Linked DNA regions of Fibrella aestuarina BUZ 2. Each later gene encodes a partner of the first gene's protein in a complex. Links are inferred from orthologs where the notes say so. Each region holds a gene or a part of one and is shown on either strand. Other genes may lie near its edges.

Region 1 (9,326 bases):
ATTTTGCCGCCCAGCGCCCCCGCCGACAGTGCCGCGTCGAGCATCCGGTCGATTTTGGGCGTCGAGATCCGTTGCGCGTCGCGCAGGTTGGCGTGGTGTTCGGTCAGGAGTTGCCCAAAGCGGCGATCATCAAATGGGGTTGCAGAGGGGGTAGCCCGAATCAGTGTCAGTGCCTGACGCAGGATGTCGCGGTTGGCCAGGTTACCCACCAGAAGGGTATAGTCGTCGGGCGACAGGCGGTTTTTATAAGCCGCCAACGCCCCTACATCGGCCGTAGGGAGCGAGAATACCGGGTCGAGGCGGGTCAGCTCGTTCACAATCCGCAGCATCCCAAACTTCACCCGGCTCAGAATCCCGATGGTGTCTTTGGGTTCGCCGGAGTCGCCCAGCACGAACGTACCCAGCCGGGGCTGGTAGGCTTCGAGCCGGATAGCTGGTTTCGATTCAAGATAGACCACACCGCCAACGGCTGTCGAGTAATGATCCATCATGCCGCCCGGTTCACCAAACTCCAGCACTTCGGCCTCATAGGCCAGTTCGGCAAGTTGCTGGGGGGATAGGGGCTGCGGGTTGTCGGCCAGTTGGCTGAGCACGTTGAGCCAACTGACTAATAGCGCCGACGAACTCGACGTGCCGGCGTTGATGGGAATCTGTCCGCGTACCGCCCCCTCGATGCCATGGCTGAACCGAAAGCCCGCTTTTGCCATGACATTGACCGCACTCCGAAAGTAATCGCGGTCGTGCAGGTACGTTAATGGGAGCGGCGTCAGGCCAAACTGCTCGTCGCGACCGATGTCGGGCAAGTGAAGCCGAACAAGGGGCTGACTGATCGATTCGGCTTGTACCTGAATACGACACGAAATGGCCGCTGCAATGACGGGAAGCCCCAGATAATCCTGGTGTTCGCCAAACAGGCAGATGCGGCCGGGTGTCGAAACGGTGACAGCTTGTTTTTGCATGGTGTAAAAAGGGGGCGTCGATCAGACAGGGAAAGCGCCAGGGGTACAGACTGACTAACTAAGTTGGATAAAGTAAGTAATGCATCGGCCCTGCCCATTTTCGGCGTCGTCCAGGCTACCGCTCACCGTAGCTGGTGCCTGAACCACTGCCCTGTTGACCCCGCTCTGCAAGCCGGGCAGGGCAACAACTAGCCGCCAACTACTCTGAAAACGGTTGTTTTTCATACGTATGCCTGGTTGATGGCTGTAAGAGCGGGTTGGCTTTGGGGGAGCGGTAGGTCAAGGTAAATTGGCCGGGTGGCGCCAGGCGAAGTCAGTTACGGTGGGTAAGGATTAGTAGAGTTCGTTGAGGCCAAAAATGGGCTTGTTCGTCTTCCACTTACCGCGCGTGAAATCCGGAATTTCCATAGGCTTGCTACCGGCGGCAATGCTCTGCTCCGATAGCGGGCTGATGGCGCTCCAGGCAGCCGCATCATACACGTCGATAGGCGGCGCTACCTGGTTCTTGATGGCTTCGATGAAACCACGTAAAACAAAGAAATCGATACCGCCGTGGCCGGCATTCTGGGCGGCTTGTGCGTGCTGTTTCCAGAGAGGATGATCGTACTTGTCCTGATAAGGCGCAAACGGTTCCCACTGGTGCGGTTTGGGACTTACCCCCTCCAGGTAGATGGTGTCGCCGTCGTCCATCCAGATGCCCTGCGTACCCTGCGCCCGGAACCCCAGCGAGTAGGGGCGGGGCGAATTGGTGTCATGAATGATGGTGATGTTTTCGCCGTTGGCGCACTGCACCATCGTGGTGACCACGTCGCCCAGCTTGAACTTGACCTTCACGTTGGGGTGGTCGGGGCCGCCCTTGGCAACCACGTAGTTGTGCAGCCCCCGGCTCTGGGTCGCCATTGACGTCAGGTACGTGAAGCGATTCCCGCGGTTGATGTTGAGCCAGTGCGCTACGGGGCCAAGGCCGTGAGTCGGGTACAGATCGCCGTTGCGATCGACCGAGTGCTGGGTGCGCCAATGCGCCTCCGAATACCCTTTTTCGCCAAACTCAGCGCCCACGCCCGAGATGGATTTACCGTCGTTGAATTTGATGTTGCGCAGGTCGTGCTGGTAACCGCAGTGGGCGTACGTCATTTCGCCAAACATGCCCTGCCGGACCATGTTCAGAATGGCCATCACGTCGCGGCGGTAGCAGACATTTTCGAGCAACATGCAGTGGGCGCCGGTTTTCTCGTAGGTGTTGACCAGATCCCACGATTCTTTCAGCGTCACCGTCGCCGAGACTTCCAGCCCGGCATATTTGCGTGCTTTCATCGTAGCAACGGCCATCGGTGTGTGCCATTCCCAGGGCGTTGCAATCACCACCCCGTCGATGTCGTCGCGCTTAAGCAGTTCCAGAAAGGCTTCGTCGCCCTTGGTATAGGCAACCGGCGCTTTCCGACCTGCTTTCGCAATCAGGGTGTTGGTGCGGGCGATGGCCTGTTGGTCAATGTCGCAGATGGCCACTATCTCCACATCCTCGCGGTAGAGGGCCTGCTGGACGTGGTAGATCCCTCGGGCGCCCACGCCGATAAATCCTAGTCGTACTTTGCTCAGTACTGGCGGGCGGGCACTGGCCGATGCTGTAGTGAACAGGCTTGGCATCAGAGGGGCACTCACGCTGCCGAGGGCAGCCGTTCGCAGAAAGGAGCGACGTGTAGTAGTCATACAAAAACGGATAGAAAAGCAGAATAACGCTCGAATAAGCACCCAATGGCTTAGGGAAATTAGGCACCTGAACGCCCTGAGCAAAGACCGAGCGCGGCGTGACAACCAGCAAAATCGATGGATCTGGATGCGCAAACGTTTGCACGTCGTAGGACAAACGTTTGCGCACTACAGCAGAAAAACAACGATTTTAGTAGACTACTTTGCTAGTAGCGTAAATTTCAGCTTGTCATGCCTGAATGTATGGGACACTAATGAGAAGTCGGCGTAACTCATCCGGGCACTCAGAGTAGACCTTCAGGGAAAAACCATCTTTGAGGCCATCGATGAAGCACCTGTCTTCTCCGGTCGATTTCATCTCGGGGCCGAATTCTTTGTTGACGTTCGGGAATGTTATGTGAGCCATGAGCGCTCAGAGAAAGCAACATGCAGTGAGTGAGCGTATTAGAAGCAGGTTAGTAACTGGTTCAAATTACGGTTGATGCTTGCGCGCTGCTTCACAGATTGTATACCTTTCTACCGCAGTGCTTCATCACAACATACTTACTACTACCCACTTATGTCCTGTATTGTCTCCATCCCGCTTATGTTGTATCTGTTGGTAGCAGCAAATCCGTCCTTACTCGATACAGCTCCCTTGGATAAGGACCCGACCTACAAGAAAGTAATAAGCCGACGGGTTACTTACCCTCCAGTGTCTGATCAACACAAGATCGCTCTGATGGTCTACGCGCGCTTTACGATTAACGAACGTGGGCACGTTGAGCATGTCAAAATCATAAGACATCCCACTGAAGAGGTTCACCACAAGTTTTACGATGCCGTCGTGGAATCAGCGCTCAAGCGGCTTCCTCCTTTAAATCCAAGCTACGTTGGTCATTACATCCTACCGGTTTCCTTCTCCTTAAGAGATGAACACAATGGTCAGCTACTTATACCAGAAGATGTTGGCTATTACGGCGAACAGGTTAATAGTGTGATGCTGCAACCTGTTAAGGTTATAGGCTACAGAAGGTATAGAGTACAAAACTAAATCTGAGCCAAGAACCCATCGCTTCTACGTGGTCGATTCTTCATGGGCGCGTGGTTATAAGCTGGTGCATACCATCTGGTATTACTGGTATCAGGCTTACTAGCTAAAAATGGAATCGGCCAACGTACCTAGATTATTCAGGTACGTTGGCCGATTCCATTTTTTAGCTAGTAAGTCCTACCGGCTCAGATACAGATTGCGCTCGGAGTAGACCTTGAGGAAAAACTCATCCTTGAGGTCGTCGATGAAATAGATGCCTTCGCCGGTCGATTTCATTTCGGGGCCGAGTTCTTTGTTCACGTTCGGGAATTTGTTGAACGAGAACACCGGAATCTTGATGGCGTATCCCTTCTTCACCGGGTTAAATGTGAAGTCGGTCACCTTCGCACCCAGCATCACCTTCGTGGCGTAGTTGACATACGGCTCCTGGTAGGCTTTGCAGATAAACGGCACCGTGCGGCTGGCGCGCGGGTTGGCCTCGATCACGTACACCTTCTCGTCTTTGATGGCGAACTGAATGTTGATCAACCCTTTGGTTTTCAGCGCCACCGCAATCTTTTTGGTGTACTCTTCGATCTGCGCAATCACCGCCTCACTCAGGTCGAAGGGTGGGAGCAGTGCATACGAGTCGCCCGAGTGGATACCCGCCGGTTCGATATGTTCCATAATCCCGATGATGTACACATTCTCGCCGTCGCAGATGGCATCCGATTCGGCTTCGATGGCGTTTTCGAGGAAATGGTCGAGCAGGATGTTGTTGTCGGGAATGTCGCTCAGGATCTTCATCACGTGCTGCTCCAGCTCCGTTTCGTTGATGACGATCTTCATGCTCTGCCCGCCCAACACGTAGCTGGGCCGTACCAGCAGTGGGAAGCCCAGCTCCCGCGACAGGTCGATGGCTGCCTCTGATTCGCGCACCGTCCCGAACTTCGGGTACGGAATGTCGAGCTCGCGCAGCATGCCCGAGAAGAGGCCCCGATCTTCGGCCAGGTCGAGGGCCTCCCAACTCGTACCGATGATCTTGATGCCGTAGCGCGTCAGTTTCTCGGCCATTTTTAGGGCCGTCTGCCCGCCCAGCTGCACAATTACGCCTTCGGGTTGCTCGTGCTGAATGATGGCGTGCACGTGCTCCCAGAACACCGGCTCGAAGTACAGCTTATCGGCAATATCGGGGTCGGTCGAGACGGTTTCTGGGTTACAGTTGATCATGATCGTCTCGTAGCCCGCCTCTTTGGCGGCCAGTACACCGTGGACGCACGAGTAGTCAAACTCGATCCCCTGCCCAATACGGTTCGGGCCTGAACCCAGAATCACCACTTTCTTGCGGTTCGACCGGATCGACTCGTTGCCGGGCAGGTCAGACACCGGTTCGGGCCGGTCGAGCGTGATGGGCAACTGGTTGTTGAAGGTCGAGTAGTAGTAGGGCGTTTTGGCCTCAAACTCCGCCGCGCAGGTATCCACGCACTTGTACACCCGGCGGATGTTGTGGTTCTGGCGGTAGTTGTAAATCTTGCTCTCACGTACCTGCAGGATGTGCGCCAGCTGCCGGTCGGCGTAGCCTTTCTGCTTGGCCGTGCGCAGCAGTTCGGGCGGCAGGTCGTCGAGGTCGTACTGGGCAATCTCGCGCTCCAGTTCGATCAGCTCTTCGATCTGATGCAGGAACCAGGGGTCGATTTTGGTCAGCTTCCGAATGGTGCTGAACGACATACCCGCCTTGAAGGCATCGTAGATATGGAACAGGCGGTTCCAGCTCGGGTGCTCCAGGCTGTGTTTCAGCGCGTTGATGTCGGTCAGCTCCCGGCCATCGGCACCCAGCCCGTTGCGCCGGATTTCGAGGCTCTGACAGGCTTTTTGCAGGGCTTCCTGGAAGTTCCGCCCAATGCCCATCGCCTCACCCACCGACTTCATCTGTAGGCCCAGCGATCGGTCGGCGCCGGGGAATTTGTCGAAGTTCCAGCGCGGTACTTTCACGATCACGTAGTCGATCGCCGGCTCGAAAAAGGCCGACGTCGTGCCCGTGATCGGGTTGATCAGTTCGTCGAGGTTATACCCCACGGCCATTTTCGCCGCGATCCGGGCGATGGGATAGCCTGTAGCTTTCGATGCCAGCGCCGACGACCGGCTCACCCGCGGGTTCACCTCGATCACGATGATATCGTCGGTTTCGGGGTTGACCGAAAACTGGATGTTACAGCCACCGGCAAATTGCCCGATGCCGTTCATCACCCGAATGGCCAGATCGCGCATTTGCTGATACAGCGTGTCGGGCAGGGTCATGGCGGGGGCTACCGTGATGCTGTCGCCGGTATGCACGCCCATCGGGTCGAAGTTCTCGATCGAACAGACGATGATGAAGTTGCCGTTCCCGTCGCGCAGCAGTTCGAGCTCATACTCTTTCCAGCCCATGACACTTTGCTCCACCAGCACCTCGTGAACGGGTGAGGCGTGCAGGCCGTGGGTCAGCGCTTTGTCGAAATCTTCGGGTACGTTGACGAAACCGCCACCGGTTCCCCCCAGCGTGAACGAGGGCCGGATAACGAGCGGGAAGCCAATTTCCTGCGCGATCTCTTTGCCTTCCAGAAACGAGCGGGCCGTGCGGCCTTTGCAGACACCGGCACCCAACTGAAGCATCAGCAGGCGGAACTTCTCGCGGTCTTCGGTGGTCTCGATGGCCTTGATGTCGACGCCGATGATCTGAACATCGTACTTCTCCCAGATACCGGCCTTGTCGCAGTCGATGGCGAGGTTGAGGGCGGTCTGACCGCCCATCGTGGGCAACACGGCGTTGATGGGTTTCCCCATTTGCTGGTGTTTTTCCAGAATCTCGATGATCGACTTTTTCTCCAGCGGTTTCAGGTACACATAGTCCGCGTTGATCGGGTCGGTCATGATCGTGGCCGGATTGGAGTTGATCAGCGCCACCTCGATACCTTCTTCGCGGATAGACCGGGCAGCTTGTGAACCCGAGTAGTCGAATTCGCATGCCTGACCGATGACGATGGGGCCGGAGCCGATGATAAGAACCGAGCGGAGATTGGGATTTTTGGGCATGATGGGGCCAAAAAGACGGATATAACGAACAAATAACGCCTTGATTCTGACCAGCCTCGGTCGAGAGGTATGGGCAAAAATCCCGCAAAAGTAGGGGGTATAGCGGCGGAATACAACCAGAATGCCCGTTAAAATCAGATATAACCGGTTGGCCTCATTTGATAAACCAGTATTTTCGAAGAAGTAGCGTACCACATACACTTAAAAGGGCGTTTCGGTCTGTTAGCCGAAACGCCCTTTTAAGGTTCGTTGTCAATCGCCTTGTGCCGTTACCGGCTGCCGTTACGGCTGTTGCTGTGGCCCGAGTGTCCATGACCACCACGTTCGTCGGCTAGTTTGGTCTTGGTCTTGCCGCCGGGCGTCCCCTGGCGACCCATCGGTGCGTGATTGTCTTCAGGTTCCTGTTTGCTCTTATTGGCGTTGGTCATGTATCGCTCCCCGTTGGGGCGCTGATGACTCGTGTCGTGGGCGTCGTGGTTACGCGTGTGTTCGCCATGCGGCTGATTGTCGTTCGAGCCCGGCTGGTCAGTGGTTTTGTGGTTAGCGATAGTTGTAGCAGTCTATTAGTTATATAGATTTATAACTGACCGGATTCGCTACTGTTTACCGTTGGGGCAGCTAATTAGCTTTTGGTATGCCTGTCCCTCAGAAACCATAGACCAATCATGTGCCTATGCGCCCTATGCCGTAACTTCGGGTCGTTTCGTACCCCGCAACCTGTACCTTTTGTATACGTTATGAGTCAACGCATCGCTACGCTTGTCGTTTTTTCTATCCTGCTGCTCGGCTGTGCGACCTACGAACCGCCCCGTGATATCAACACGCCGTATACCTTCCCCAACCGGGGTGGCGATGGGCCAGCCGTGAAACCGCCGCCGCCTACCACGCGGGTGTTTGTCAGCAATGCGCTGATCAAGCTGGGTATCGACCCTAACCTGGGCGGCGCCATCACCTACCTGTCGGAAGCCAACGGAACAAACATGATCAACAATCATGATTATGGCCGGCAAGTGCAGAATAGCCTGTATTCGGGACCGGTGCCTTACGAACCCAACGGGCAGAAACCCCACCCAGCCTGGGCAACCAACGGCTGGAATCCCGTTCAGGTAGGCGATTACAGCGGCACCCCCGCGCGCAGCATCGAATGGCGTAAGATCGATAGCACGCACCTGTATACAAAAGCGACGGGCATTCAGTGGCCACTCGTGAACGTACCTGGCGAATGCACCATGGAGCATTGGTACGAATTGCGCGATAACACCGTACGGGTCCGCAGTCGAACGACCGTACAGCGCACCGACACCTCATTCTACAACCCGAGTTATCAGGAGACACCATCGGTTTACCTCAACGGTCCCTATCACCGATTTGTCAGCTATCAGGGTGATCGGCCATTTACGAATGATGCAATCAGCGATCGAACCTTCACCAACAAGTCGGAGGTGCAGTATTGCTCCGAAAACTGGGCAGCTATCGTCAACGGGCAGGGCAGAGGGATCGGGCTCTACAAACCCAACGAGTTTAACTGGGGCGGTGGTTTCTGGGGTTCGTCCCAAACAGGCGACGAGTATGACAACGCTACCGGCTACGTAGCGGCATTGCCCGTCGACCAGATGGATTACAACGGCGTCTACGAATACGAGTATGTGTTGATCGTTGGGTCGGTTAACACCATTCGGCAGTTTGCCTACAGCCAGCCTCGCCCGCGCAACACGCCCGATTTTGTGTTCGACACAGGTCGAAAAGGCTGGTCGTACTTCAATACGCGTGATCAGGGCTGGCCGATCCAGACGACACTGAACGTACGGTGGGAAGGATTACGGCCCGATCGGTTCCGGGTAGCCAGCCCGTTTATGTTTGTACCAGCCAGCAACGTACCCAGGCTCTACATACAGGCCGCATTCTCGACCAACGCAACGTCGGCGCACCTGATCTGGACCCGGCAGGGCGACAACGATTTTCGCCACAAACCCAATCAGGAACTCGACTTTCCCATCATTGGCGACGGGCAAATGCGGGTGTATGAAATCGACCTGAGCCGGGTCGCCAGTTGGCAGGGCGTCATCTCCCGAATTGGGTTGGAACCAACGAGCATTGAAGGCCTACAGAAGGGCGGGCTGATGCGCCTGAAGAGCGTGACCACCACCCGACCATGACCCGCACCCCCACCACCGGCCCCTTGCAGGGGCTACGCATTCTCGACCTGACGCGCCTGCTGCCCGGCCCGCTGGGCACGATGTTGATGGCCGATATGGGGGCCGACGTCACCAAGATCGAGAACCCCAATAGCCCCGATTATGTCAGCGTATTTCCGCCGCATATCAACGGTGTGTCGGTCAATTACCTGGCCTACAATCGGTCGAAGAAAACGCTTACCCTCGACTACACGACGCCCGACGGCCGTGAGGCTTTTTTCCGGTTACTCGACACCGCCGACGTCGTGGTCGAGCAATTTCGGCCCGGTCATCTGGATCGCCTGGGCATAGGGTATCAGGCCGCTGCTGCCCGTAATCCGGGTATCATTTATGTATCGATAACGGGTTACGGCCAAACCGGACCGTATGCGCACCTGGCTG
Region 2 (6,062 bases), 5.8 Mb from region 1 along the record:
GCATCCGGCAGCAACTGCGCGGGGCGTTTAACCCGCTGGGTAGGCCCGGCCGCATGTATGCCTGCGTGCCGTATCGGGGCTGGGTGATGCAGATTACCCCAACGGGCCAAACGATTCCTTATGCGCTGGGCTTCCGCTCGCCGGACGGACTGGGCTTCGATGCACAGGGTCGGTTTCTAGTCACCGATAATCAAGGCGATTGGCTCGGCACCAGCAAATTGCATGTGGTAAAACCGGGTGCTTTTCACGGGCACGTAACCAGCCTGGTCTGGAAGGGCGATTTCCCTAAAATCGACCCGCTTACCTTGCCTGTTTCTACCCTAGACAGCCTGCGCACCCACGAGGCCGTTGCGTTTCCGCACAGCCTAATGGCCCACTCACCTACGCAGCCGGTTGTCGACAATACAGGGGGCAAGTTCGGGCCGTTTGCGGGCCAAACGTTTGTTGGGGAAATGGACTACCCGCATCTGCTGCGCGTGCTGCTGGAAGAGATTGGTGGCCAAACGCAGGGGGCCTGTATTCCGTTTCTGGCTAAAGGGGGACAGCGAATAGGCAACCATCGGCTTGCTTTCGGCCCCGATGGCAGCCTCTACCTGGGTCAAACCGATCATGGCTGGACCGGGGCTCAGGGTATCCAACGAGTTCGTTTTAAAGGCGGGCAGTTTCTCGATATTGCCGCCATGCACCTGACCGCTACCGGTTTTGAACTGAACTTTACGCTCCCGGTACGCGAGGCCGAAGCCCGTGAGCTGGCCAATTACACTTTCCAACGCTATCAGTACAAATACCACCGCGATTATGGCTCGCCGCAGATCAACAAAGCGACGGTGCCGGTTCAGGCAGTGCGACTGTCGCCCGATCGCCGCACCGTGTCGATCGACATAACTGACCTCCAGGAAGGCTTTATCTATGAATTGTCGATGGGCCGATTACAGACCGAAACCGGAAAGAAGTTGCTGAATACGACCATTTGCTACACGCTTAATAAACTTAACAAATAAGTCATTCCACTCAATTATTTCTTTCCATTATCCTATTCCGTATCTTTGTAGACGTACAGTTTCCTATTCCTGAACCCTTTCCTTTCTTGTCTGGCGAAGCGTCACCTCGAAGCTTATCGAGTCTTCCCCACTCTTGTCACGCCGAGTTGGCTGAAGACTGTGGCTCCGGGGTTTCTGCGCCTCGCCAACACTTGTCAAACACAAAGCCCCGGCTCTCTTTCGATAGCCGGGGTTTTTTAGTTAATCGTTGCGAACTCGCTTATGCGTAGGTATTCAGCATGACGGGCATGACCAGCATCAGAATCTCTTCGTCCTCTTCCTTGTCAGCGGGGATGATCAGGCCGGCGCGGTTCGGTGCCGACATTTCCAGCGAAATCATTTTGGCGCTCAGGTTGCTCAGCATCTCCGACAACAGTTTGGCGTTGAAGCCAATTTCCATTTCATCGCCGTCGTATTCACAAAGCAGTTTTTCATTGGCCTCGTTTGAATAGTCCAGATCTTCTGCCGAGATCGTGAGGCTGTTGGCCTTCATCGACAGCCGAATCTGATGCGTCGTCCGGTTGGCGTAGATCATAATCCGCTTCAGCGAGTTCAGCAGATCGGCGCGGCCGATCGTCAGCACGTTCGTGTTGTTGGTCGGAATGGCGTTTTCGTAATCGGGGAAACGCTCGTCGATCAGGCGGCAGATCAGTTGGGTCGGGCCAAACGAAAAAGACGCGTTAGCCTGGCTCAGTTCCACCTTTACGTCGGCCCCTTCCGGCAACGACGCTTTCAGCAACGACAGGGCCTTGCGCGGGATGATGAGCGAGGTGCTAGCCGTGGTCTGGATGTCGGTGCGGCGGTACCGGATCAGCCGGTGGCCGTCGGTAGCCACAAACGTAGCGTTGTCGCTGTTCAGTTGTAGATAAACACCCGTCATGGCCGGGCGCAGATCGTCGGTGCTGGTGGCGAAGGCCGTATTGTTGATGGCGCTCAGCAGGGCATCCGATGAGAGTTCGACCGACAGGTTTTTGTTGACGCCCGGAATTTTGGGGAAGTCGATCGGGTTCTCGCCGGATAGTTTGAAGCGGCCGTTATCAGTCAGGATTTCGGTGCCAAACGTATCGGTGTTGATATTGATCGTAATCGGTTGTTCGGGCAGGCTCCGTAGCGTATCGAGCAGCAGCTTGGCCGGAATGGCGATCGCACCGTTCTCCGACGCATCCACCGGAATCTGCGTCGTCATGGTGGTTTGCAGGTCAGAGGCCGTTACGGTAAGGGTGCCCTCTTCAATCCGAAACAAAAAGTTTTCGAGAATCGGGACGATCGGGTTCGCCGCCACCACACCGTTGATGTTCAGCAGGTTCTTGAGCAGTACGGAAGAGGATACAATAAATTTCATAAGCCGCTTTCTAGCAAAATCTTGTAAGACAAAAGTAACGAAAATAAGTCCATTTTCGGCCCGCCGCTGACTCAATTATCGGGCATATTGTCGCCGTCTGATCGCCTGCCAGATCAGGCCCAATGCCAACACCAGCGCCAGCGGCCCCAGCACATTCAAGGCCTGCCACTGGGTACGTTCCGCACCGATTTTGACGCTGTCGAGCGGGCGCAGGGGCACCTCACGCTGCCGCGCCACAATCAGTCCCTCGGGGTCGACGAGGTAATCGATGGCGTTCAATATGAAGTCTTTGTTAGCGAATTGGGTCCGCGTAAACCGGTCATACCCCAGCGGTAAGGGCGCTTTGCGTTTGTAATCGACATCGTTGACGACCAGATCACCATCCGAGCAAAGCAGCACCTTCGCCGCTACGCCCGTTTCGCGGTACCCATTCTTGAGTGAATCGGGTAGGAGCTGATTGGCAAAGAGTGAGGCAAACGACCCTTCCAGCAACGTACCTACCGACCGCACGCCGCCCAGGTACGTTGCCGGGTCGGGTTGTTGCCGGGCTTCGTTGTAGCTAACCAGCGTTGGTGTTTTCAGTACCTGAGTGTAGGCCGATGTTTTGAGCAGCACCGTTTTATGAATACCGTTGGCGCGCACGGTGTCGATGGTGCTGACAAATCGGCCGTAAATCGCGTCGAGATTACGCGTGATGGGGCTGTCGCCAAACGAATTCAGCACCGGGTAGAATCGCCACGGCACCAGTTGAATGTTCGGCTTATCGCCCATATTCCCCACGTTGAGCGGGATCACGCCACAATTGAGGTCCTTCACGACGTCTTTATTCACGCGGGCACCCCAGTTGAAAAATAACTCATCGAGACCCAGCACGAGCGGTTGGGCGTAAGAGCCTTCGGTGCCGACGCTGTCGATACGCTGTCCGTCCACCACAAACAGCGCCCGGCCCCCTTTCACCACATACTGATCGAGTTTGAAGATCTCGCTTTCCACAAAAGGCTGATCGGGTTTCAGCACCAGCAGCGCATCGACGCCCTCAACCGGGCCGGGTTTACGTAAGTCCACAAAAAACAGGTCATACGTTTCCTGAATCGACGCCAGCACGTCGGAAAACCGCTCGGGGGGAACCTGCGTATGGCCAAATACCAATCCCACCCGGCGCCGACTGCCTTCGGGCTGCGTGAGTCGCCGGATAGCCGCCGCCAGCTGATACTCGACGCCCTCATACGACTGGTTCAACTGCTCTTCGGGCGAGGCGGCTTTGTTGCCCTTTAAGAGCAAAACGCCGATCTGTTTACCCTCGTAATGCACGACAGCGCCCGGGACCACGAGCTGTTCGGTACGTTTTCCGCCCTGGTTGGCAAACAGGTTGGTGGGTTGGAGGCCTAGTGCTGCCAGTTCCGCCAGCCGCTTATTTTGCTCGGTCGTTGTGCCGGTAATGGGGTCGATAAACCGGTAACTTATGTTGCTTTCGCCCTCCGCTTTGAACCCTTCCAGTGTTTCGCGCACGGCGGTTTCGAGGCGTCGGAAACCGGGCGGCAGGTTGCCGGTCAGGTACACATCGACATGCACGCGGGCGGGTAACGTGGCCAGCAGTTGACGGGTACCGTCGGTCAGGGTATATCGTTTATCACTGGTCAGGTCGAACCGGGCATAGACGAACGCCGAGAGCAGGTTGATGACAATCAACCCCAGCAGAAGCCCCAAAAAGCGCTTGGTGGATAGAGACATACGGCTTAGTAACGAAAAAGCCTCCGCTGGTGAGGCGTTGGCTTTTCAAAATTAGTACGATGCGGGCTGGATGCCTTACTGCATGAGCGTCACAAAATCGTCGAACAGGTAGCGTGAATCGTGCGGGCCAGGCGACGCTTCGGGGTGATACTGCACCGAGAACGCCGGTTTGTCTTTCCGGCGAATCCCCTCGATGGTGTTATCGTTCAGGTTGATGTGGGTCACCTCCACGTTGCCGTGGTCTTGCACTTCGTCGGCCTTCACGGCAAACCCGTGGTTCTGCGAGGTCACCTCGCACAGCCCCGTGATCAGGTTTTTAACCGGGTGGTTCAGCCCACGGTGGCCGTTGTGCATTTTATAGGTGTCGATGCCACTGGCCCGCGACAGAATCTGGTGCCCCAGGCAAATACCAAACAGCGGTTTTTCGGTTTCCAGCGCCTGCTTCACCGTCTCGACAGCATAGGGCATAGCGGCCGGGTCACCAGGTCCGTTTGAGATAAAAAACCCGTCGGGGTTGAAGGCCTGTAGTTCGGCAAACGGGGTTTGCGCCGGGAACACTTTACAGTACGCGCCGCGGTCGGCCAGGTTCTGCACGATGCTCTTCTTCACACCCAGATCCAGCACCGCCACTTTCAACCGCGCATCTTCCTGCCCAACGGTGTAGATCGCCTTCGTGCTTACCTCCGACGACAACTCCAGCCCGGCCATGTCAGGTACGTTGTTCAGTTCGGCCAGTAATTGATCGGGGTCCAGCACAGCCGAGGAGATGATGCAGTTCATTACCCCTTTGCTCCGAATGTGCCGTACCAGCTGCCGCGTATCGATGCCATGAATCCCGACGATGTTGGCTTTTTCGAAGTAATCCTGCAAAGAGCCATCGGCCAGGTGACGCGAGAAAATGGGTGAAAAGAAATTGCACACCATCCCCCGGATTTTCACCCCGGCCGATTCTTCTTCCAGCCCAAGCTGAATGCCGTAGTTACCGATGTGTGAGGTTGTATTCACGATCACCTGCCCGTAATAGGACGGATCCGTGTAAATCTCCTGATAACCGGTCATGCCTGTGTTGAAGCAAATTTCGCCACCAGCGGTACCGATCTTACCTAAGGCAAAACCGTCAAAGACGCTACCATCCTGCAATACCAATAATGCCTTGGGTTGTTGGGGACGTGTCATGAAGCTCGTTGGGTATCTGTTTATTGGTTAAAAAAAAGGGTTAACCGATGACCGGCTAACCCAATTTCTGTATGACATCTGGTTTTGTCATTATTCAGCAGCTTGTTCGCGACCACCTTTCAGGCGATCGGTCAACGCTTTGAATTCATCTGTTTTTCCGTCGCGGAGCAGAGCAGCCTGCTCATTCCACGTCGTTACATCAGCGATGTTAAATTGGTTCCCGGCGGCATCCAGAATAGCCCGTACGTCTTCGTCCTTGGCATCAGCCAGTTGAGCGAAAGTCGTGATACCGGCGTTGTTCAGCAACTCGGCGATTTTAGGACCAATGCCTTCGATGATTTTCAGGTCATCAGCAGCGGGAGCTTCGGCAGCCTCCGCTACAGGGGCGGCCTCAGTAGCAGCCGGTGCTTCGTCAGCAGCGACAGCCGCTACGGGAGCAGCATCACCCGCGTTGTCGGCCTTACGACCTGAACCACCCCGACGGCTACGACGCGTCTTGGTAGCAGCCTGTTCGGCGGCCGCCGTCAGCAGCGTTTCGTTGAAGTCAACGAGTTCAATCAGGCAGGTATCAGCGCCGTCACCTTTCCGGTTGCCCAGTTTGATGATCCGCGTGTAGCCACCCGGGCGAGTTGCGATCTTGTCCGACACCGTGTCGAACAACTCTTTCATCCCTTCTTTATGGTTCAGGGATTTGAAGACAATCTTCCGGTTCTGGTTGTTGTCTTCTTTTGCACGCGTCAGGATCGGCTCAACGTATTTGCGAAGCTCTTTCG

Evidence for each region.
Region 2: the proteins of carB (region 1) and carA are in contact, whole or in part, in a solved structure (PDB 1KEE), measured with the Escherichia coli proteins. The link is inferred for Fibrella aestuarina BUZ 2 from one-to-one orthologs.

What each region holds. Positions count from the first base shown.
Region 1 is NC_020054.1:787,719-797,044, forward strand. Bases 3,677-7,102 are described here. They hold carB (carbamoyl-phosphate synthase large subunit), read right to left. Parts: upstream 6,751-7,102; coding sequence 3,877-6,750; downstream 3,677-3,876. Other genes in these bases: FAES_RS03120 (hypothetical protein), read left to right, coding at 3,677-3,699; FAES_RS30585 (hypothetical protein), read right to left, coding at 7,020-7,102. In the rest of the region: FAES_RS03110 (mevalonate kinase family protein), read right to left, coding at 1-959; FAES_RS30290 (hypothetical protein), read right to left, coding at 1,014-1,184; FAES_RS03115 (Gfo/Idh/MocA family protein), read right to left, coding at 1,293-2,603; more of FAES_RS03120, read left to right, coding at 3,253-3,676; more of FAES_RS30585, read right to left, coding at 7,103-7,178; FAES_RS03135 (hypothetical protein), read left to right, coding at 7,488-8,906; FAES_RS03140 (CaiB/BaiF CoA transferase family protein), read left to right, coding at 8,903-9,326. UniProt on the Escherichia coli protein: Large subunit of the glutamine-dependent carbamoyl phosphate synthetase (CPSase).
Region 2 is NC_020054.1:6,543,995-6,550,056, forward strand. Bases 3,240-6,021 are described here. They hold carA (glutamine-hydrolyzing carbamoyl-phosphate synthase small subunit), read right to left. Parts: upstream 5,290-6,021; coding sequence 4,189-5,289; downstream 3,240-4,188. Other genes in these bases: gldG (gliding motility-associated ABC transporter substrate-binding protein GldG), read right to left, coding at 3,240-4,113; rplQ (50S ribosomal protein L17), read right to left, coding at 5,380-6,021. In the rest of the region: FAES_RS27100 (DUF7133 domain-containing protein), read left to right, coding at 1-1,001; dnaN (DNA polymerase III subunit beta), read right to left, coding at 1,261-2,382; more of gldG, read right to left, coding at 2,458-3,239; more of rplQ, read right to left, coding at 6,022-6,062. UniProt on the Escherichia coli protein: Small subunit of the glutamine-dependent carbamoyl phosphate synthetase (CPSase).